DNA from 3 places in the Wansuia hejianensis genome. Region 1 is predicted to be linked to each of the others. Evidence: riboswitches for the same ligand, from Rfam matches in the RefSeq annotation. Region 1 holds a riboswitch; each other region holds the start of a gene.
The links. Region 1 has a riboswitch for cobalamin ahead of H9Q79_RS01215 (class I SAM-dependent methyltransferase). Riboswitches for the same ligand answer to the same signal wherever they lie in the genome.
Positions count from the first base shown of each region.

Region 2: another riboswitch for cobalamin. It lies ahead of H9Q79_RS13355 (ABC transporter substrate-binding protein); the one in region 1 lies ahead of H9Q79_RS01215 (class I SAM-dependent methyltransferase).
Region 3: another riboswitch for cobalamin. It lies ahead of H9Q79_RS04030 (cadherin-like beta sandwich domain-containing protein); the one in region 1 lies ahead of H9Q79_RS01215 (class I SAM-dependent methyltransferase).

Region 1 is NZ_CP060635.1:264,002-271,682, reverse strand. Features, by position in the region: gene H9Q79_RS01235 (ABC transporter ATP-binding protein) at 1-314, opposite strand, end outside; gene H9Q79_RS01230 (ABC transporter substrate-binding protein) at 331-1,923, opposite strand; gene H9Q79_RS01225 (ABC transporter permease) at 2,047-2,877, opposite strand; gene nikB (nickel ABC transporter permease) at 2,874-3,815, opposite strand; gene H9Q79_RS01215 (class I SAM-dependent methyltransferase) at 3,855-4,604, opposite strand; cobalamin riboswitch at 4,782-4,958, opposite strand; gene H9Q79_RS01210 (methyltransferase domain-containing protein) at 5,182-6,327, shown strand; gene H9Q79_RS01205 (hypothetical protein) at 6,374-7,681, opposite strand, start outside.
Region 2 is NZ_CP060635.1:2,892,013-2,899,693, reverse strand. Features, by position in the region: gene H9Q79_RS13375 (hypothetical protein) at 1-4, shown strand, start outside; gene H9Q79_RS13370 (DNA cytosine methyltransferase) at 15-1,079, shown strand; gene H9Q79_RS13365 (VirD4-like conjugal transfer protein, CD1115 family) at 1,085-3,208, shown strand; gene H9Q79_RS13360 (LysR family transcriptional regulator) at 3,156-4,223, shown strand; cobalamin riboswitch at 4,330-4,513, shown strand; gene H9Q79_RS13355 (ABC transporter substrate-binding protein) at 4,645-5,751, shown strand; gene H9Q79_RS13350 (FecCD family ABC transporter permease) at 5,770-6,786, shown strand; gene H9Q79_RS13345 (ABC transporter ATP-binding protein) at 6,786-7,559, shown strand.
Region 3 is NZ_CP060635.1:861,541-869,221, forward strand. Features, by position in the region: gene H9Q79_RS04025 (cadherin-like beta sandwich domain-containing protein) at 1-3,566, shown strand, start outside; cobalamin riboswitch at 3,744-3,927, shown strand; gene H9Q79_RS04030 (cadherin-like beta sandwich domain-containing protein) at 4,294-7,681, shown strand, end outside.

The DNA.
Region 1 (7,681 bases):
ATCCGGTTTACCGGGTCCAGGGAAAGGCCCGGGTCCTGAAAAATCATCGCCATCAGTTTTCCGCGGATTGCCTGCAGCTCAGCCTCCGTCATCGCTGTCAGTTCCCTGTCCTTGAACCATATTTTTCCTCCGGATATTTGGCCTCCGGACGGGAGCAGGCCCATGACACCACGGATCAGGGTTGTTTTCCCGCTTCCGCTCTCGCCTACAATACTCACAATTTCCCCCTCTTCTACGTCCAGGGATACCTGTTCTACCGCATACTTATCCTCATCATAGCTGATGCTGCAATTCTCAATCCGCAAAATGCTCATATCTGATTCCTTCCCCTTATTTTCCGGCGCTCCATTCCGGAGTCACCAGATAATAATCAATCGGGAACATGGTGACATTGTTCACCTTTTCCGTATTGATAAGAGTGATATTGTCATTTGCATACAGCCACAGGCACGGACAGTCATCCGCCAGTATCTGCTGAGCCTCCACAAATGCCTCCACACGTTCTTCCTGATCAAAGGCTTCATCTAGTTTTTTCATTACTGCATCAAATTCTTCGCTGGAATATTTACCATAATTATCTGTTCCGCCTGTCTGCCACCGTGATGCCAGATAATACTGTCCATCACCTGCATTTACTGTCTGCCAGCCGTCAAAGATAACGTCAAAATCACCGCTGTCCCGCTTATCTTTTACGTTTTCCAGCATTTCGATCTCCGTATGCACGCCCGCTGTCTGCCACAGGTCCTGCAGCGCCTCAGACACCGCCGTAGAGGATGAGCTGGACAGCGAAATTGTGATCACAAGCTCCTGTCCGTCCTTCTCCACAAATCCGTTACCGTCCGTATCCTCATAGCCGGCCTCCTTCAGAAGCTCTGCCGCCTTGTCCGGATCGTGGGACTGGCCTGTTACTTTATCAGAATCATAACCAACCGTATCAGGAAAAGCTGTACCCAAAGGCTGCGCGTACCCGTTTCCAGCCACCTCTGCTACTACTTCACGATCTGTTGCGTAGGACAATGCCTGACGCAGCTTTACATCAGATAACTTACTTCCTTCTGCGCAATTGAAGACAATATCGCTTTCCCTTGTTCCGGTAACAGTCGCCAGTTCGATATCATCCACACCTTCCAGCTGGCTTAAAGTCGTATTGCTGGCGCCTTGAGCCAGGTCAATGTCTCCGGCAAGAATCGCCTCTGTTTTAGTATCCGATCCGATATTCAGGGCTGTGATGGTTTCAATGCTCGGAATATCGCCCCAGTAATTCTCATTGACGGCCAGCTCAATCTTTTCCTCAGACACATATTCCGTCACCATGTACGGTCCTGTGCAGACCGGCTTGGAAGCCGCCTCTTCCAGATCCGCTGTGGTGTCGATAATGCAATACATGGGCTCCGTCAGATTAGCGATAAATGCACTGAACGGCTCCTCTGTTGTAAAAATCAGATTTTCACCGTCGACCTCGATAGATGCTAATTTCAGCGCGCCGCCTCTGGAGTTCTGTTCAATGGAGCGCTCCAGGGACGCTTTCACAATCTCAGGCGTCAGCTCCGTCCCATTGCTGAATTTAACACCCTGACGGATATGTACGCGATAGGTTACATCATCTAATTGTTCCCACTCATCCGCCAGCTGCCCCTCAAATTCCATGTCTTCATTCACAGTAATCAGCGTCTCTCCCACACCGCAGCGTGTCAGGTTCCAGCCGCCCCAGCCCTCTGCCGGGTCCAACCCTTCGATATAGGTGAATAACGCCATATTAATATGTGATTCTTCTGTTCCTTCATCCTGGCTGGCTGCTGCCGCATCAGAGGATGTATCCGCCGACGGGGAAGAAGCTGTATTTTCCCCTTTACCAGTTCCGCAGGCTGTCAGGCCGGCGGCCAGCGCCATACAAAGAAATGCTGTAACTACTCGTTTTTTCATGATTTTCTCCTTTTTTATTATGTAATTTTAACCCCTGCGCCTGTCCGGCCGGCAGACTGTGCACATTTCAGATCCGTTTTGCCTCAAAGACCGCCGCAGGATTTGCTACCTTTATTTTTACAGCTACTTATAATGAGGGTCCATGATGTCCCTCAGGCTGTCGCCTAACAGATTGAATATAATCACATTAATCAGGATAATCAGCCCCGGAAATATCAAAAGCCAGGGCGCGGCTGACATATAATTCCTGCCTTCACTGAGCATAAACCCCCACTCCGGCGTCGGTGGCTTAGATCCCAGCCCCAGAAGGGAAAGCCCGGCAATTGCCAAAAGCTTTCCTCCAATATCCTGAGCTATCAGCACCAGCAGGGACGGAATGACATTCGGCATAATATACGTACCCATGATTTTAAAGGTCGAAGCGCCTCCCAGCCGCGCCTGCAGGATATAATCCCCATTCTTAATAGAAAGCACCAGAGAGCGGCTGGCGCGGGTATATTTTGTCCACCCTGTGAAGCACATCGCGATGATCAGATTCTGTATCCCCGTCCCCATGACCGCCACCATGGCCAGCACAAATATATTTCCCGGAAATGCCATCAGTACGTCTACCAACCGCATAATGACGCTGTCCACCGCGCCTCCCGCCAGGCCGCTGACTATTCCGATCAGGATGCCCAGAACTGAAATAATCGCAGTGACCAGATAGGCGATTAACAGAGACGTCTGTCCTCCATATAAGATTCTGGAAAACAGATCTCTTCCCAGCTGATCTGTTCCGAAAAGGTGGCCTGAAGAGGGCGCCGCCAGCATATTCGCATAGTCGGTCTCCAGCGGGTCATACGGCGCGAATTTTCCCGCACAGACAGAAAACAGTGTAAAAAGGACTGCCAGCACAAGGCATATAATAAAACTGGTGTAACGGCTTTTTCTCCGCTTTGTCTTTTTTCTCACTTTTCCATACCTCCCAGCCGTATCCTCGGGTCCAGATAACGGTAAAATATATCCACCGCCAGGTTGACGCATACGTAAATCACGCCCATCCACATGACATACCCCTGAATCAACTGATAATCTCTGTTGGTAATCGCACTGACTGCAGCGCTGCCTATGCCATTCCAGCTGAATATAGTCTCTACGATCATCGTTCCTCCCAGCAGTCCTCCAAAAGACATTCCCAGAAGCGTAACGATGGTCAAAAGCGAGTTCGGCAGGACATGGCGGAGAACAATTCGCTTCCTGGACACGCCCCGGGACAGCTCCCCCATGATATAAGGCTCACTCATTTCTTCCAGCATAGCCGCACGTATCCGCCGGATATAAGAGGCCGCCATGCCCAGCGCCAGCGTGACAGCAGGCATGATCAAATGCTTCATGCTTTCTGATCCTCCCACCGGTAGGACATGCAGCTTCACAGCAAACAAATAGATCAACAGCAGGGCAATCCAAAAGCTGGGCATGGCCTCTCCGATAAAAGCCAGAAACCTGATGATATAATCTGCAATTCTATTATGGTAAACTGCCGAAAGGATGCCCAGCGGCAGCGCAATGACAAGCATAAGCAGAAAAGAGGAACAGGCCAGCTTTATTGTATTCGGAAGTTTCCTCGCCAGGATTTCCGAAACCGGCTGCCCATATTTAACCGAATCCCCAAAATCTCCATGCAGCACGCCTCCCAGCCAGTTCTTATACTGAACCGCCAGAGGCTGATCCAACCCGTATTCTTCCTTAATTTTGCCGATTACCTCCGGATCGCTCCCCGCACCCATGCTTTCCAGCATCTGCTGAGCCGGATCTGACGGCAGAATGTTGGTCAGACAAAAAGTAAGCACAGACAGCCCAAATAATATGATAATTAACGCTGCCATACGCTTCATGATATACCGCAGCAATTCCCTGCCTCCTCTCCTGTATGCCGGTGTATGGACATATTACTTCTGCTTTTTTGCGGAAATTCTGAAAGATACAGGCAGCTGCCGCCCTATTCTGCCGTTGTAGTAATGGATTTCTGTATGGATCTCCTCATAACCAAGCCCTATTAACTGCTCCAGATCCCAATCTGGCCGCTGTCTTTTGCTCAGGGGAAGTGATTCCGCTATTTTTTCCATGACTGAATAGTCTACCTTAGCTTCGTTGTGCCTGTCATGGCATCCTGCCGGCCTGAAACGCTGCTGTTCCTCCCGGGCAGATGCGTACCTCCCGTCATATAGGTGCAGATAAAAGTTCCCGTCCGAAACCATAAGCACCCCTTCCGGTTTTAATACCCGATAAAGCTCTCTGTAGGCCTTCACCGGTTCCTCCAGGTTCCAGAACAGATTCCTGCTCACAACAGCATCAAAGGTATTATCCGGAAAATGAAGCTCCTGAACATTCATCTGAAAAACATCCGCCTCCAGTTCCCTCTTTTTCAACGCTTCCTTTATCTGCTCAACCATGCCCTGGCTGTAATCCACAGCAGTGACCCGGCATCCGTACTCTGCAAGCAAAACCGTATAAAATCCGGCTCCCGCGCCGCAATCCAGCACCCGGACTGCCTTCCCCTCCTCCGGATGGGGCAATATCCCTGAAAAATACTCTATCCACTGTCCCGCTTCCGGAGATTCCAGCTCCTCCCTGCTTATTTCCGAAAAATCCCCTGATCTGGCATTCCAATATTCCTGAATCTCCTTTTGGCAACTCATACATTCCTCCTGTAATAAAATATCCCTCGCAAATTAACCACCCGCAAAATCATTTACAAAAAAAGGACATGTCCACAGACATATCCTTTTTAAACGTTCAGGTTTTTCCATACTCATAAAAACACAAAAGCATTCCGGCTTTTGCAAAAAAGAATTTTCTTAGCTGTGGCTCGCAGCTTGAAAATAACAGATAAAACCGGTATTCTGGCTTGAGCCTCCTCACGTAGTCCCGCCTTCCCAGTCCCCCGGTGGCTTATTGAGACACGCTCCACTCTCACAGCAACGGCATTGCACAGGATTTACACCTGTTTCCCTATCGCCAGAAAGCCAACAGCTTTCTGCGAAACTGCAATCTCTTGCAGGCATTTTATCCGCTTATCACTTTATGTAATTGTCATTTAGTCCCATTCGGTACATTAATAGTAACACAACCCTCAAAACTTGTCAACAAATTATGATTTTGTTCCGAAGTCCGGATATCTATCCAAAGATCCGCCGCAAAACCATGATTGTTTTTCTTTAGTTGCTGTGCTAATCTAATATTGTAAATTACTCAGACACCAAAGGAGTTTTACTCATGGACATAAATCTAAAGGACCGCATCACTGTTTACTGGGATATTCGGGCGACCAGTTATGGCCAAATGCGGCATAAGCATCTTCACGGAAGGGAATTTCAATTCTGGCAGGCTGAAATGAAAGCTGTTCTGCCTTCCTCCGACCGGCCGTTAAAGGTTCTGGATGTCGGTACAGCCACCGGTTTTATGGCAATCGTATGCGCTTCCCTGGGGCATAAGGTAACAGCTGTAGATATCTCCCGTCACATGCTTCAGCGGGCGCGGGCAGCTGCGTCTGAATTTGGTTATTCTCTGACCTTTCTCCAGATGGACGCCCACCAGATGGATTTTCCCAGTGGTTCTTTCGATGTGGTCATCTGCCGCAACACTATATGGACTGTGTTGGACCCCCGGCGAGTCTATATGGAAATCTTCCGGGTGCTGAAACCAGGCGGCTGCTTCTTTAACTGTGACGCCGATTATGGAAGAGATGCTTTCAAGGGGCTTGGGGCAACACCGGATGAGAAAGCCCTTTTTGCTGAATGCCATGCCTACACTTCTCTCCTTCCGATCAGTTACGTCCAACGGCCGGAATGGGATATCGCCACGCTCCGGAATCTGGGATTTGTACATTGTGAATGTATCAGAAATATAAGCGGCAGATTAAACCCCCATGGCAGTTCGAAGTCCTCTGACAGTCATCCGCTGTTTTCTATTTTTACTGTGAAGCCCGCCTGCCCTGAGGAATTGGAGGACACAGATTATGATTTTCAGTTATTTAAGGCGCATAATCAGCTGTTCTACCGGGAACAGAGGCAATTTGGCAACAATAAAGATACCGAGTATCTGATTCTGGACCTGCTCATGTATCAGCCGGAGGGCCTGCGGCCCAGCGATCTGAGCGAATATATTTTCATCCCTAAACAGACGGTCACACGGATACTGGCACAGCTGGCAGCGAAAGGCTATATCCGCCAAATGCCCAATCCCAGAGACCGCCGCAGTATGCTCCTGACGCTGACCCCTGAGGGACAGAAGCAGCACCGCCGCGAGGAACAAGCTCTGGAAGTCCGCTATGCCAAGGTTCTCAGCAGTTTCCCGTCCCAGAAGCTGTCACAGCTCAATCAGCTTTATATGGAATTTTTAGACGCCTTTCCCACAACATGAGAAGCCCCGGATTTCGGGGCTTCTCATGTTTCCCAAGGATGCCTTTTCAGCGTCTTTTAGTTCCTGCGCAATACTTAATGAAAAATATTACAAGAAATAGTATCAGAATTCCCCCTGCCAGAAGACCTGCCGGATTATATGACTTCCTGTCAGCCGGTTCACCTGCCGGATTTTCCTCTGCATAAAGCCCCCCGTGTTCTCCGAAATCCTTGCGGTTTTCGGGCAGCGCTTCCTCCTGCTGCTCTCTGTCTGACTGAATCCCGGCAGCAGGCTGATGATTCTCTTTCTGTTCATTCTCCTGCTTTCTTTTCAGCCATTCCTCCCGGGTTTTATCCTCGACCGCACCGGTTCCCTCCGCTTCCTGGTTCTCCTGCACCGCAGATGTGGTATCCATTCCCTGCTCATCCTCCACTGCTCCGGGCGCAATTATCTGCCCGCCACGGTCTCCATCCATGTCTCCCCCCATACCTTCTGGAATGGTCTGGTCTGAATCCCGGCAGATCTTCCAAACTTTGCTCTCACCGTCAAAGCTTCCCCCTTCCGCCACCATCTTTAAGTATATGGTATCAGCGTCTGTCGGAAGCTCAACTTTAAAGCCATATATCCAGTCTGGTATGAAGCTCTCCTGAGGCGATATCAGATTCGTATTCCCTGCCACATTATATCTGGTAAAATCTTCTCCGTCCTCTCCATATTCCAGGTAAGCTGCCGATGCCTCCCAGGGGTAAGGAACCAGAAGCAAAAGATTCGTTTTTCCAGCTTCACGATTCAGAACCTCATATGATATCAGAAACAGCTTTTTGTCCGGAGCCGTAAATACAGTAACTTTTGGAACCAGATCTTCTTTTGTATCGTATACTTCCTGAAACCCATCTGTGTTAAATTGGCCTTTAACCACCACACAGATGTTGTCTCCTTCTACCTGTTTCTCTCTCTGCCACAGAACAGGAATCTCAATCTTCGTAATTTCCCCGGTTCTCCTGTTCTCAACATACGACATTAATCCGCAGGGAAGTTCAGCGTCTTCCCCCTCTTCTCCCGTCCTGACTATGGGCGCCGGGGGATCATAATCTATTATGACGTATTCTTCACCTGTGCGGTATTCCGGAACAAAGCTGCAATTTTTCCATATTACCGCACTTCCCGACACGCTGAAGGCATGTCCCTTTCCGCTGGAACAGACAGCCGTAACCGAAGTGTTTTCTATCACAAGCTCCCCATTCACATCGATTCCATAAGCTACTTCCGTCCCCGAGACTTCTATACTACAATCTCTGTCCTCTGTTTTATTCCCCCGGGTACCATAGATACCATTTGCCCTGCCATCTCCTTCTGCCAGTATCCGCACTCCCTG
Region 2 (7,681 bases), 1.3 Mb from region 1:
GTAAAGGAGACGGCATGAAACTAACATTGGGGAGTTTATTTGATGGGATCGGCGTATTTCCCCTGGCGGCCTCCCGATTTGGGATTCGGCCGGTGTGGGCCAGTGAGATCGAAAAAGTTCCTATATCGATTACAAAGCGGCACTTTCCGGAGATGGAGCATTTGGGGGACATTACGAAGTTAAATGGCGGGGCGATTCAGCCGGTACACGTGATCACATTTGGTTCTCCCTGTCAGAATTTATCCACTATGGGTGCAAGGGAAGGGCTTTCCGGAAGCAAATCCGGGCTGTTTTACGATGCAATTCGAATTATAAAAGAGATGAGGTGTGCAAGTCATGGCTTATATCCAGTTTTCGCTGTTTGGGAAAACGTTGCAGGAGCTTTTACATCAGGAAACGGGATGGATTTCCGAGCCGTACTGGAAGCATTCCAAGGCACCGGCATTCCAATACCTGGCGTTGGGAAATGGGCGAATGCCGGACTGGTGGGAGGGCATGGCCCCGATCTCTGTTGGCGGCTTATGGACGCCCAGTATTGGGGAGGCGGCAGACGGTTGGCAAGAAGACGCAGGATCTTCCTGGTGGCAGATTTTAGAGGAAAACGTGCCAGAACGGTATTATTTAAACCCCGTGAATTGCATACATATTCTGACGCTGGCTGTTCGGGCGGGCTGCAGGCCACCCGAGTGGATCGAATACTTACTGCTGCGCCAAGGGGGAAGGTACCCATCCTCCATCCCTTCGAAGAACGTCGGATGCGCCAGTCGGCCAAAAACAAAGATGCATCTGCGTTCTTCCGGAGCTTTGGAAGGCCAAATGGTCCTTTTCCCACCTTGCTCTCTGGATCAGTAAATATGTTTTCTTTCTGGTATGAAGGAAAAGAAAGAGACGGGGTGATCCGGTACGTGACACCGCTGGAGTGCGAACGGCTGATTGGGTTGCCGGATGGATGGACAGCGTATGGGGCAGAAGGTGAACCTGTGAGTCCGGCTGCACGATGCCGGGCTCTTGGAAATGCGATTGCTCTTCCGTGTGCAGAGTATATTATGGCCGGAGTTGCGGAAGCTTTAAAAGGATGAAGAGGATGATTGAAAAACGGAAGATACCATGGTGGTTATATTTGTTACTTCTGGCTGGAATGTTGCTTATCAGCTATTACCTGTCCGGTTTGTTTTGCTATGAGGATTTGTCATTTTCAAACATGCAGGGGTATGCCTTGTATATTATCCGGCATCCGTTTACTATCTGGTGGAATGAAAAGACGCCGGCCTGTCTGTGTGTTGGTTTCCTTATCTGGATTTTTCTGGCCCTGTACTTGCAGACCCATTATCGCAATTTTCACAGCGGTTGTGAGTATGGAACAGAGGAGTGGGCGGATGTCCGGGCACTGGATAAAAAACTCCGGGATAAAGATCCGCAGAAAAACCGGATCTTAAGCAGGCATCTTGCAATTACGCGGGAAGGAGAGGCAAAGCTATCCAATAATAATATGCTGGTCATTGGAAGCAGTGGAACCTATAAAACGAATTCCGTTGTAACGCCAAATTTATTGCAGGCGTCCTGTAATTATATCGTGCTGGATGTAAAAGGGGAGCTGCTGTATCGATATGGAAACTATTTAAAAAGTCAAGAATACACCATTCGATGTCTGAACTTAAAGGAGCCGGATCGTTCGGATCGGTTTAACCCGTTTGAGTATGTGGAAACCGAGGAGGATATTATCCGGATGATTGCGGCCATTCAGGATTCCCTGACCCCGCCGGATGTGGCCAAGGGTGACCCATTCTGGCAGGATGGGGCCTGTTTGTATTTGCAGTCTGTATTTTTCCATGAATGGGCAGTTGCAAAAGAGGAGGGGAGAGTAGGCAATATGAATCAGATTATGCAGCTGGTCAATGATGAAGCGACACTTGCAACAGATCATCCGACGGAAGAGGGGGATAATCCACCTACGGTGCTGCAGCTAAAAATGGACAAGTTGGCGGAAAAATATGGCCCGGATCATCCGGCTGTCCGAGATTACCGAAAGTTAAAGCGCGGCGCAGAGGAAACCGTAAGAAGCATTATTATCATTGTCAATGCGATGCTGAAGTTGTTTGAAACTGAGGGAATAAAACGAATTTTTTCCGGGGATGACATCCATTTGCGGGAGTTTGGAACAGGTGTTGGCGGGACAGTAGAGCATCCAACCAATCAGAAAATAGCACTGTTTTTATGTGTCCCGGATGATGATAAATCTTTCAATTTCATTTGTTCGACACTCTATACGCAGGCACTAAGCGTTCTGATGCGAATGGCCGATGAAGATTTCCGTGACAGGGGAGGAAGTTTGCCGATCCCATTAGAGATCTGGATGGATGAATTTTACGCGGGTGCCAGGCCCTATGCGGTGGACAGTTTAATGGGCGTTGTACGCTCCCGGAATATTGCCCTGATTCCGATCCTACAGTCTGTGGCGCAGCTAAAAACCCTGTATCCGGGGGATAAATGGCAGATCCTGATGGACAACTGTGCGGTGCTTATGTACCTAGGCAGCGGATCCGGAGCGCTGGAAACTCACAAATATATATCAGAACTCATTGGCAAAATGACGATTGATACGGCCAGTGACGGGCAGTCCGGGAAAAGTGGTAGCGTAAATTATAATCGGACCGGCCGGGAACTGATGACACCATCGGAGGTTCGCCGGATGGATCGGAAGGAGTGTATTATTTTTCTAGAGGGGCAGCTCCCGGTTCGGGATCGGAAAGCCCTTCCCTGGGAGATGCCAGAAAAAGAGGGCCCGTATCGAAGCGCAATCGCCTTGAATAAAAGCGGAGGTTATGAGCATCCTGTGAAGGTAATCAAGAATAGCCGGGGGCTGGCCCATACCATACGGGAAGATGCGGAAACTCCGATGGTTCTGGAGTGGTTAGAAACACCAGAGGATAAGGGAGCTGTAAAAATCCAATTATCAGAAGCTGATTTCCTGCATCTGAATCTACATCCCCAGGAAGAAACAACGCAAGAACATGAAAAAGATGTGCCGATGGTCGGTACAAAACTCCCAATCGATTTCAGCCAGCCCTTGTGGGCGTGCATCTTAGCATTTGTGAAGCGAGTTGGAACAGAAGAAATGGATCAGATTTTGAGCGCTTTGGAACGAGGGGAGCAGGATGCAGAGATTAAAAGGCAAATGGCAGAAATCCAAGAGAGAAAGGCTTTTTGACATCACAATGCCTGTTATTTATCTGTCAGAAGATGCGGCAGATACAGGCAAAAACATTTCCAACGGCGGCGGTCTGTGCTATAGTAGTAGCACAAGGAGGAGAAAAAAGATGCAGAACGGGATTTTTGACGTGACGCTACGGCAGATTCAGTATTTTTTAACTGTGGCCGAGGCGGGAAGCATCACCCAGGCTGCGGAACGGCTGTATATCGCCCAGCCCCTGCTCAGCAAGAAGATGATCGCCCTGGAGGAGCAGCTGGGGCTTCCGCTGCTGGCCCGGGAGGGGCGCAGCGTCCGGCTAACTAGGGCGGGGAAACACCTGTATGAGATGTGGAAGAAAATGCTGGACAGCTACAAACGGGACCTGGCGGAGGCCAGCCGCCTTCAGCGGTTTGAGATGAGCAATTTTTCCATCGGCTGTTTTCCCGTGCTGAATACCTCCGGATTTCTTTTTCCGTTTGTGGAAGGTTTGGCCCGGCGGAAGCCCGATTTGGACATTCGGGTCAAACGAGAGAACCGCGCCTTGCTGCTGGAGGACCTGCAGAAAAAGGAGCTGGACATGGCCTTTCTACTGGAAACGGATATTCCCGAGGGCCAGGACTGCTTTGAGACCAAGAAGGTGGGAACCTGCCCGCTGGTGGCGGTGGTTCATGAGAAAAGTCCTCTGGCAAAGCTATCCGCCATGACCTACGATGACCTGAACGGTCAGCGGCTGATTTTTGGACAGCCAGAGAACAGCCCTCAGAAGCAGTGCGGCATCCACCGTCTCTGCGTAGAACATCAGGTCAGGCCGGAATCGGTTCGTTATGTGAACAGCGATGTGACGGCTGTCGTACAGGTGGAAATCGGCCAGGGAATTACGCTGGGGCCGAGGCTTTTCTATCCTGAGGACAACCGCCGGGTGCGGCTGATTCCCTTCTGCGAGGAGCAGAGTATTATGGCGGTATGGAATAAAAGGGACATAGAGGAGGTCAAGAAACTGATTCGGGAATTTTTGAATGACAGCGCACGGTGAACGGCAGCGAACAATATGATTTTGGAATAAATATATGCCGATTTGATACTTTACAAAAAGAAGAAGAATCGGCTATACTTAGCCTGTACTTTCGAAAGTAAAACAGAATAGGGACAACTTGCAGGGTACACAGCTATGCTGTGTTGAAAAGGGAATGCAGTGAGAATCTGCGGCAGCCCGCTTTACTGTGATAATTATATCTGTTCCAAGACGCCACTGGGATTCGTTCCTGGGAAGGCGGAGCAGATGACGATTTCAGCCAGGAGACCTGCCTTGCGAGAAAAAACATTGCTTTTTGGTGGGAAAAAGAGTGGCCTGAGTTGGAAAACTGTGAATCGCCATTGTATGCAATGGGGGTTCTTTTTATTTGGGCAGACACAGAGCCAGAAGCATCTTTATGGAAGGACAGGAGGAAAAAATCATGAGTCGAATGAAAACAAGAATGTTGGCGGTAATGGCGGCGCTGTCTCTGGGAGCGGGACTGATGGCCGGATGCGGCGGAGGGGGCGATGCGTCCAGCTCCGGCTCGGCGGTCACATCCTCCGGGACGGAGGCTGCGGATTCTTCCGGCACATCATCGGAGTCGGCTTCTGTGAGTGCGTCGTCGGGGGAGGACAGCGCCGCGGATTCAGCCGCCTCGTCCGGCTCCTCCGGGGAGACGGCAGAGGCGTCCTATCCCCGGGAGCTTCAGGTATCCGAGGATACGACAGTTATACTGGAGAGCCGTCCGGAGCGGGTGGCGTCCCTAGTGTTCGGCACGGATGAAATGCTGCTGGGGCTGACGGACGCGGAATTTATTGCGGGCCTGTCGGGCCTGGACAACGGCTGCGCCTATCTGGCGGCCGATGCTTCGGTTTATGAGGATATTCCCAGAATCAACGAAAACGCGGAGATTCTGATGGACCTGGAGCCGGATTTTATCATTGGTTCCAGTTGGGTGGACGAGGACCTGAAGGCGCAGATTGCGGATAGCGGCATCCCCTTCTACGGCTATACGACGCCGAAAACCCTGGAGGAGCAGGTGCAGATTGTGAAGGATCTGGGCTACCTGCTGGGCGATGATGAAAAGACAGAGGCTCTGGTTCAGGATATGGAGGAACGGATTCAGGCGGTGGAGACCGTGGCGGACGGGATCGCGGAAGAGGATAAGGTCCGGGTTATGGCTTACAACATGCACGAGAGCAGCAATGCCCTGGGAACGATTTTCGACGATATGGTGACGACGGCGGGAGCGGTCAATGTGTCGTCTGAGGCCGGACTGGAGGGAACGGCGAAGATTTCCAAGGAACAGATCGTGGAAATGAATCCGGAGGTCATCATTCTGGTGGAGTGGGCTTCCGATACGGACGAGGAGTTCCAGGCCTTTGTGGAAACCCTGAAAAGCGACGAAAGCCTGCAGACGGTAGATGCGGTGAAGAACGGAAGAATTTACGCCTCCACGGACAACTCCATCACGAACGTTTCCCAGTTCGCGGTGGACGGGCTGGAGTTTATCGCAGAGAGTTGCTATCCGGATCTCTATAAATAATAAGGGAAGGCCTGGCATATGAGAAAAAAGCGCGTATTTATCGTTTTGGGCTTTGCGCTGGCCGTCATATTCATCCTGGGGCTGGTCATCGGTTCGGTGGCCATGCCTCTGGAGGAAACAGGGAAAATTCTGGCCAATGAGCTGTTCGGGGCAGAATTTCCGGTCTCGGAGGCGCGAACCAACATTCTCTTCAACATCCGTTTTCCACGGGTGCTGCTGAGCATGCTGACCGGCATGGGTTTCGCCGTATCCGGCGCGGTCATCCAGGGCGTGTACAAAAACCCTATGGCGGATACGGGTGTGCTGGGTATTACCAGCGGAGCCAGCCTGGGAGCTATTCTGGCCATTGCCACAGGGCTTTCGGCGGCCACCTTTCTGGCCATGCCGCTGATGGCGGTGGCGGGCGCGCTGTTGACGGCCTTCGGGGTGTTCAGCTTTTCATCGAGGAAGGGAAAGGTTTCCGTCCTCACGCTGGTGCTGGCGGGAATCGCCGTCAGCACCTTTTTGCGCGCCATGGTTTCGCTGATCCTGAGTTATATGGAAGAGGGACAGATGAAGGAATACCTATACTGGTCCATGGGAAGCCTGTCCTCCACCCGATGGGAACATGTGAAGCTGGTGGTTCTGCCGATTCTGCTGGGCACAACCTGGCTTTTCTGGCACGCACGGAAGCTGAATATCCTGATGCTTGGAGAGGAAGAGGCCCAGTCGGTGGGGCTAAACCCCTACCGGAGCCGGAAACAGTTCCTCTTTGTGACCAGCCTGATCACAGCCATGGCGGTCTGTGTCAGCGGCGGTATCCAGTTTGTGGGGCTTGTCATCCCGCACATCATCCGCCTTCTGATAGGGGCGGACAACCGCTATCTGATCCCCGCCAGCGCCATGGGCGGCGCGGTGTTCCTGACGTTCTGCGACCTGCTGGCCAGGACTATCGCGGTTCCGGCGGAAATCGCGGTGGGTATCCTCACGGCGGTGATCGGAGCGCCGTATTTTCTCTATCTCATCTATCGCAGCAGAAAGGAGCAGGCACGTTGATGGAACCGGGAGTCGAATTAAAACACATTACCTTTCAGGCCGGCGGCCGCACGATTCTGAAGGATATTTCCCTGTCTGCCGACCGGGGCTGCTTTGCCGGGGTGCTGGGGGCGAACGGCGCGGGCAAAACAACCCTTCTGAAATGTATCAACGGGATTCACGCTTGCTCTGGGGAGGTGCGCGTCTGGGGCAGAAATATCCGGGATTGTACGGAAAAGGAAGTGGCGCGGCTGGTGTCGCTAATGAATCAGAATACCAATCTGGAATTTGACTTTACCTGCCGCCAGGTGGTAGAGTTCGGACGCTATCCCTACTGGAAAAAGGGCTTTTGGGGAGAGAAGGGAGATGAGCGGATTGTGGTGCAGGCCATGAGGGATACGGGTGTGCTGGAGTTCGCCGATGTCTTAGTCACGCGAATTTCGGGCGGGGAACGGCAACGGGTTCTTTTTGCAAAGACGCTGGCCCAGGACAGCCGGGTGGTACTGCTGGATGAGCCCACGGCCAATCTGGACCTGCGCTACCAGAGGCAGCTGTTCCAGTTCGGCCAAAGGCTTGCTTGTGAGGGAAAAACGGTGCTGGCTGCGGTTCACGATCTGAACATCGCCCTGCGGTACTGCGACACGTTCTTTCTGCTGCATGAGGGGGAGCTTCTAGCACAGGGAACGGCCGGGGAGGTCATGAGCCCGGAGCATATGCGGCAGGCGTACGGCCTGAATACCCAGCTGTACCGTAATCCCGTTCACCATGGCTTGGAATTGGCGGTACTGGAATGATGTGGAAGTCCCATAAAAACACGATGAGATATAAATTAGGAAACGTATTGAAAAATAGAAAAAATAGTTGTAAGATAACTATTATCATGGTATACAAAATGTGGTATAAAACCATATCCTTT
Region 3 (7,681 bases), 600 kb from region 1:
ATTGTAAGGTTACAGTGACAGATGCGGCCGCAGGTCCTGAGCTGGCGCAGGGGGAACCCCCGGTATCTGAACGCACAGCCGGCAGCGCTAAAATAACAGTCAATGCCAGCACAGCTGGAAGCTTGTATTATCTGGTTCAAGAATCCGGCGCGGCAGCGCCTGATGCGGCAAGGCTTGAAAGCGAAGGACAGACAGCGGCGGCAGTGCAGGGTGAAAATACCTTAGAACTGACTGGCCTGGATAAAAGCGCCCAAAAGATTTATCTGTTGTTAAAAAGTGGTGAGGGCACAGTATCCCCTGTAATTTGCGTCGATATTCCGGAGGCAGAGGAGCCCCTTCTGAAAGGGATTCTGAGCAATGGAGGAAATCCGGAATTTGATGGGAGCAGGGAAGCGGCTGTTACCTGGGAGACAGGCGATATCCAGTTCCGTCTGAAACCAGTATTTCCGGATGGGATGTCTGACGTAACGCTGAGTTTCCGGTATACCGGCACAGACGGCCAGGAGAAGGTGACAGAGCCTACAACAAAGACAAATACATACTTTTGGTTTGACGAAGATTTCCTGTCAATAGGCGGTCAGGGTAATGATCTTACCATAATTGCGGAAAAAGACACAGTTACCCAAACCTATGTGGTACATGTACAGAGGACGGCGTATCTGACCGGGCTGACTGTTCAGGATCAGAAGGGGAATCCGATTGCGATTTCACCGTCTTTTAGCAAAACAAAAACTGAGTATTCAGCGGTAGTCCTGGATAATGTGGACCAGATTGAACTGAAAGCTACAGACCCGGTAGAAGCAGTGTCGCCTGAGGCATCCAGGGTGCTGTTTAACGGTGAAGCTTCTGAAGACGGTTCGTGGACCATGAATCTTAAAGACGGCGAGAATCAAGTCGTCTTCCAGGCAGATAACGGCGCGGCGGACGCTCAGGAATACAGTCTGACCATTACCAGGACTGCATCTGTTACCTTAACGGTTCAGACCAGTCCGGAGGACGCTGCCTTCAGCTTGTATCGGGGCTCCAAGGGCATAGAAAGGATCTGGCCTGAGGAGGATGGGACTTATAAGCTGTTTCCGGACGAGGCCTATCAATATACCGTTGCTAAAAGCGGATATATAGGACAGTCTGGTGAGGTAACACTGTCAGCGGATGAAACAAAAACCTTTACTTTGGAAAAAGCGCCGGAAACTGAGCCGCTGCCTCAACTGGACGCGGATTATCCGGGCTTTCGGGCAGGGGATGACAATCAGTCGGTTGTTTCATCCAAGACTCCGATTACCAAGGAAACCATAGAAGTAAAATGGGAACGCCAGACGGGCGATTATGTAAGCCCTACCAGCGGGACTACGCCGATTATCGTAGACGATAAGGTCTATACGATTTCCAAGGGTGTTGTATATATGCTGGATAAAGAAACCGGAGAGGTGCTGAAGACAGGTTCAGCAGTGCAGGCCAGTGCGGGATTCAATCTGCTTCCGCCTACCTATGCGGATGGCATGCTGTTCGTGCTTTTGGACAATGGAGTGATTCAGTGCTTCAACGCGTCCACCCTGGAATCTCTCTGGGTATACAGAGATCCTCTGGGAGGCGGCTGCAACAGCTCTATCCGTTATGATGACGGCTATATTTACCTGGGCTTCCAGGGCTACAGCGGCTCCAACTTTGTCTGCCTGTCTGTGACGGATGAAGATCCTTCCAGCACAACGGAAGAGAAAGTAGCTGTATGGAGGAACAGCGGGCTGGGTGAGACCTTCCAGTGGAATGGCGCCTGGACCAATGAAGAATATGTTTTTGTAACAACTACAAACGCGCGTAAAACGAATGGAACGCTCTGCTGCGTGGATAAAATTACAGGAAAAGCGGTACAGAAGATAGAGCTGGGTGAATCTGTACGCAGTGATGTTTCCTATTATAACGGAAGAATTTATTTTACGACCCAGTCAGGCAATCTGTATTCCTACAATTTGACGAAGGAAGGAATATTAGATACGGAAAATTTGATTGAGCCTCTGTACTTCGGCGGAGCCAGCACCAGTACGCCTGCGGTATACAATAACCGGGTATATATTGGTTACAGCGGTGGGGAAAGTTTTGGCGCTGAAGGCTATGGCATTCTGGTCGGAAGCATTGATCCAGATACCGGCGCGATGAGTGCGGCCTACGTGGTTCCAACCGACGGTTATCCGCAGACCTCCGGCCTGATTACTAAAGGCTACGAAGAAGAGACCGGCTATGTATACGTTTATTTTCTGACGAACTCAGCTCATGGTACGCTGTACATGATTAAGGATAAGGCGGGCATGACAGAAGCAGATCCTGCTTCAGGCGTCTTCTATACGCCGAATCATGAGCAATATTGCATTGCCAGCGCAGTAGCTGACAGCGACGGAAACATATATATGAAGAATGACTCTGCGTGGCAGTTTGTGATTACGCGGTCAGAGACATATCTGAAGGAAATACAGGCGACAGGCGGTAATGCGGTTCTGGATGGCGGCAAGGATTTCAACGGAAGCCTCAGAGACCATACGATTACCGTCGACGCAGGCACTGAAAGTATCAATCTGAAGCTGACGCCAAGCGACGGCGCGGAGGTTCGGATAAACGGAACGGCGGGAAGCACCCAGGAGATCGCCCTGACGGACGGAAGGGCTGAGATACAGGTACAGCTGACAAAGGGAGATTCCTACAGAGTCTATAATTTTACGGTATTGAGCGGACCGACACTGACCTCCCTGACGGTTACCAATAACCCCAATGAAGGAATGGGAACCGCATTTACAGTTTCGCCAGAATTTGAGCCAATGTCTACGGATTACACGGCCGGCATTGCAACAGTGCAGAGCAGCGGTTATATCTGGTTTGGCCAGCTAAACGCTTCGGATACGCTTAAAGCTGTAGCAGTCAGCGGCGTCAGTGGAAAAAATGAGGGAGACGAACTCAAGGTTACCACAAACTATAAGGGCAACAAGTATATCAGCGTCTCCTTTGAAGACCGTACAAATGCTGCAACTGCTGTTGTGCAGTTAATCGTGAGCTCTGCAGACGGCAGTCAGACGAGAAGCTATACGGTTACATTGAATACGAAGGTTCAGTTAACGCTGGCGGAAGGTGCCGTTACGAACAGGAAATCCTCTTCGGCTGATTTGACGGTCAGCGCAGGCCAGGCAGGCGAGCTGTATTATCTGGTGCAGGCAGCAGACGCGGAGGCGCCGGACGCTGACAGGATTCAGAGTGAAGGCCTGAAGACAGAGGCAGCGGCAGGAAGCAACCGATTGGCTTTAACAGGGTTGTCCAGAGACGCGATGAAGGTGTATATGGTCCTGAAAACAGAAAACGATGGTGTCTCTGCCGTCTGCAGCGCCGATATTCCCACGTCCGTGATGTTGGGAGATTTGAATGAGGACGGGGAAGTGGATATCACAGACGTCGTACAGCTGCTTGACCGGGTGGCGGCCGGGGAAGCGGTTGAACTGTCAATTGGCGATATGAACGGTGATGGAGAAGTAGATATCACAGATGTGGTACAGCTGCTTGACCAGGTAGCGGCCGGAGAAAAATGACAAGTCCGGACTGTGATTTATAAATGTTTACAGGGGGAGCGGCGGCACTGAAGGGTCTGCTGCCCCCTCAATTTTATGAACGGGACCCGTACACCCCGGCAGGTTTAGAACACGAAAATAGCATTGACAAAAAAGAAGATATCGTTTATTATTGAAATGAACAGTTGACAAGAGAATATGGATCGTTTGTACAGTTGTGGAATGGATAGACATTCATTCCGGGAAGGCCGGTGAGAGTCCGGCGCGGTTTATCTCCGCTGTAATAAGGACGAAAGCTGTCATAACCACTGGGGAACCGGGAAGGGACGGCGAGTAGGTTTGTACTTTAAGCCAGAATACAAGCAACTGGAGATCATAGGGCAAATATCCGAAAGCATAGCGGAGATTTGTTTTTTTGTGTGTTTTCTTGAAAATATAATATGAAACAGCCGCGCATAAGCGTTAAAAGGAAAGCCGGTCAGATCCCGGTGCCGTGCAGGAGATTCAGCCTGACCGAGCGGACAGCCCGCCGCACCTACTGTCTCATGAAGAACGTGAAAATCGTTTTAGTCATGGGGAGAAGTGCGGCTGTATGTTGGATATATGTAAAAAGCCTCTCTTCGGAGAGGCTTTTTTGTATGGCAAGGCCATATGGGAAGAAAGCTGATGATGTGGAGAGGGGCAGACTGTCCCGGCTGCACATCAAATCTTAAAGTGCGTAAGACAGGAAACGGAGGACAGGAAAAGGATGAGGCGACAAAGGTATCAAAGATTGCTTGCGGGAGCGCTTGCCATGCTGACCGTTGTATCGGTGCTTTTCTGGAAGCCTTCAGACGTGTTTGCAGAAGCCGGATCAGATGGGGAAGCTGAAACGGTTCTGCTGGAGGGGATTACGCTGAACCGCTCCAGTCTCGTAATGAAAACCGGGGAGCAAAAAGCGCTTTTGGCTGCACTTCTGCCGGAAGACACCTCAGAGAATCCGGAAATTGTCTGGAGTACGGACGACCCCGCAGTTGCCCAGGTATCTGGAAATGGGCTGGAAGCGGTTGTGACGGCTCCCAGAGGTGCAGGAGGAACAGCAGTAATAACTGTGTCGGCAGGAGGGTTTACCGCTGCCTGCCCGGTGCTGGTAACTGTTCAGGACCCAATGCTGGAGAGTGCGTTGTTCATGCAGAACAGCTCAGGAAGTAACCGATATGAACTGAGGGAAAGCGCTATAGGGGAGCAGGAATACATACTGCGGATCCCCGAAAACACCAATGTGGTTTACGTAAGGCCTCAGCTTAGAGATGATGTGACGGAGGAAGCAAAGATTACCGCATATTTCACAGATGTCTACAGCGGGGAGGAGGTTTCCGTAGACCTGCCGGTTGACGAGACAACTTCACTGTCCAGCAGCACGGCGGGCCGGCTGATTCGGGCTTATGATACGGAACCGAAGGAACTGGTGATTGATGTAGTTTATGGGGAGCAGAAGGAAACGTACCTGTTCCATATTGTCAGAGGCTCTTACCTGGGTGACCTGAAGCTGACAGACGAAAAGGGAGAGCCACTGGCTTTTACGCCTGATTTTAAAAAGAACGTGTTTGAATACTCTGTACACGTACCCTCTTCCCAGTCGCAGATACAGATACACATGACGCCGGCTGAAGAGAGCAGCACAGAACTGACTGTAAACGGTGAGGCGGCTGAAGGCGGAAATTATACGCTGCCGCTTGCAGGCGCGAAGGTCATCGCGGTGCTGCGGGCGGGTGACGGAGTGCAGTCGGTGCCTTATGAATATGTGCTGACAGTGTATGTGGATGAAATATGTTATCTGACCGTTGATACGGAACCAGCGGACGCGGTGTTTGCCGTCTATGATGAGAATAAAGTACAGATCGACCCGGTAGACGGACGCTATGAACTGATTAAAGGAGGAACGTATACTTATACCGTTTCTGCGCAGGAATACCAGACTCAGAATGGAAGTTTTGTCATGGAAGGGGACGAAGAGAAGAGCTTCAGCCTGGAGAAAATTTCAGAGAGTCAGTTTGAAGAACTGGATGCGGAGTGGGGCGGCTATTGGAAAAACGCAGACAACCAGAACATCACAGATGCTCCCACACCTTCATCCCTGGACAATGCAGAGGTTCGCTGGAAGCAGCAGTATGGCTCCAATGCGGATTACAGCAACAGCGTGAGCGACGGTATACTGGTGGAAAATTATATTTGTTGTTTCTGCGGAGAGACCCTGATGTATCTTGACCGAGCCACTGGTGAAATGATCCGGAGTGTCAAAATGGCTGCAAAAGGAAACAGTTCCTTTAATAAGCCGCTCTATGCGGCAGGTATGCTTTTTGTTCCGCTCAATGATGGAAAGGTACAGGCATTTAATGCAAGCACGCTGGAATCTGTATGGGTTTATGTGGATACAGTCGGCGGAAATGCAGCCACAGCGCTCCGGTATGATTCAGGCTATCTGTACGCCGGTTTTGCGGATGGCAACCTGGTCTGCATTTCAACGGCGGATGAGGAGCCTGAACAGGCAGAGGAAGAAAAATCTGCAGTCTGGAGAAAGTATGATAAAGGAGGCTATTACCGGACAGGCGTCTATACAGGAGAGAAATATCTTTACGCCTGCGGCCGTTCAGGAAGCCTCTATTGTCTGGATAAGAAAACCGGAGAGACGGTACAGAAGCTGGCGTTGCCAGCAGAAGCCGGGGCGCCCACCACTGCTGTCAGCCATTCGGACGGGCGGATTTATTTCGCGACGGAAAAGGGATACCTCTATTCCTGCGGATTGGCTGAAGACGGAAAGCTGGACATAGAAAATATGACAAGCCTGAAGCTGGGCGGGATTATCTATGGCACCCCTGTGGTGTATCAGAACCGGGTTTATGCAGGCAGCGCTATGACAGACAGCTATGGGATTGTGACTGCTCCCTATTATCTGAACGTGGTTCAGGTTGGGGAAGAAGGGGGATTATCTTTGTCTTACCGCATGGAGGTCAAATATTGTCCGAAAGGGACCGGGACGCTGAGTACGGCTTATGAGCAGCAGGACGGCTGCGTATATCTCTATTTTACAACAGACAGCTCTAACGGAAGTCTGTATCTTTTGAAGGACAGAGAGGGACTGACTTCTCCGGGTGAGGGAAGCGGACTGTTCTATCAGCAGACGGAGGTGTTCGGAAATGGGAGTGGGAGCGTGCTGGCCGACAGCGGAGGGAATCTTTACTTCCGGTATGAATCGGCCTGGATGTACTCTTTAAAACCCACGGAGCTGTATCTGACCGGCGTAGAGGCGTCGGGAGAACGAGTGGTTGTAGATGGGGGCCAGCCTTTTGACAGGCAGATGGAACAGCACACAGTCCTTTTGGATAGTGCCTCCGATCGGGTGACTCTCACGTTTTCTGCCAATGAGGGAGCTGTGGTTTCCATAGACGGGCGGGAAGGCAATGTCCAGGAAGTGACGCTGGAGGAGGGCATGGCAGAAGTGCAGGTGGTGCTCAGCAAAAACGGGCAGCTCCGCACATACCAGTTTACAATCCGCAGACGCGGCAGTGACGCATTCCTGGAAAGACTGCAGGTCAGCTATTCGCCGATGCTTACGGTGATGGAGATGGAACTGCAGCCGTCTTTTCAGCCAGAGATAACGGAATACAACTCCTCCCTCTACGGAAATGATGATATGAAGGTTTATTACATATGGCCGGAGCTTTCCAAGGGGTCGGCAGCCTCCATGAAAGTAACGGTGGTGGAAGGCGTACAGGGAATGCAGCCCGGGCAGGAGCTGGAGCCGATGACCGTACAGCTGGACGAACCCAGGCAGCGGTATAAGGTGACGCCGGCCGGCACGGACGCGGCTAAGGTGTTGATTACTGTGACTGCCGAGGACGGCCAGAGCCAGAGGGTATATGAGCTGTCGATGTTCCGCAATAACGAAGTGCCCAGGGTTACGGCCGGCGCGGGCGCTTTAGTCAGCCGGCAGGAGCATACGGCGGTGATACGGGTGAATGCCAGTATGGATGGATACCTCTATTATCTGCCGGACCGGAAAGCGGGAACTGCGGGAATGCCCACACAGTATGAGATAAAAACCAATGGGAAACGGGTTGCCGTTTCAGCCGGAACAAATACAGTTACACTGGATG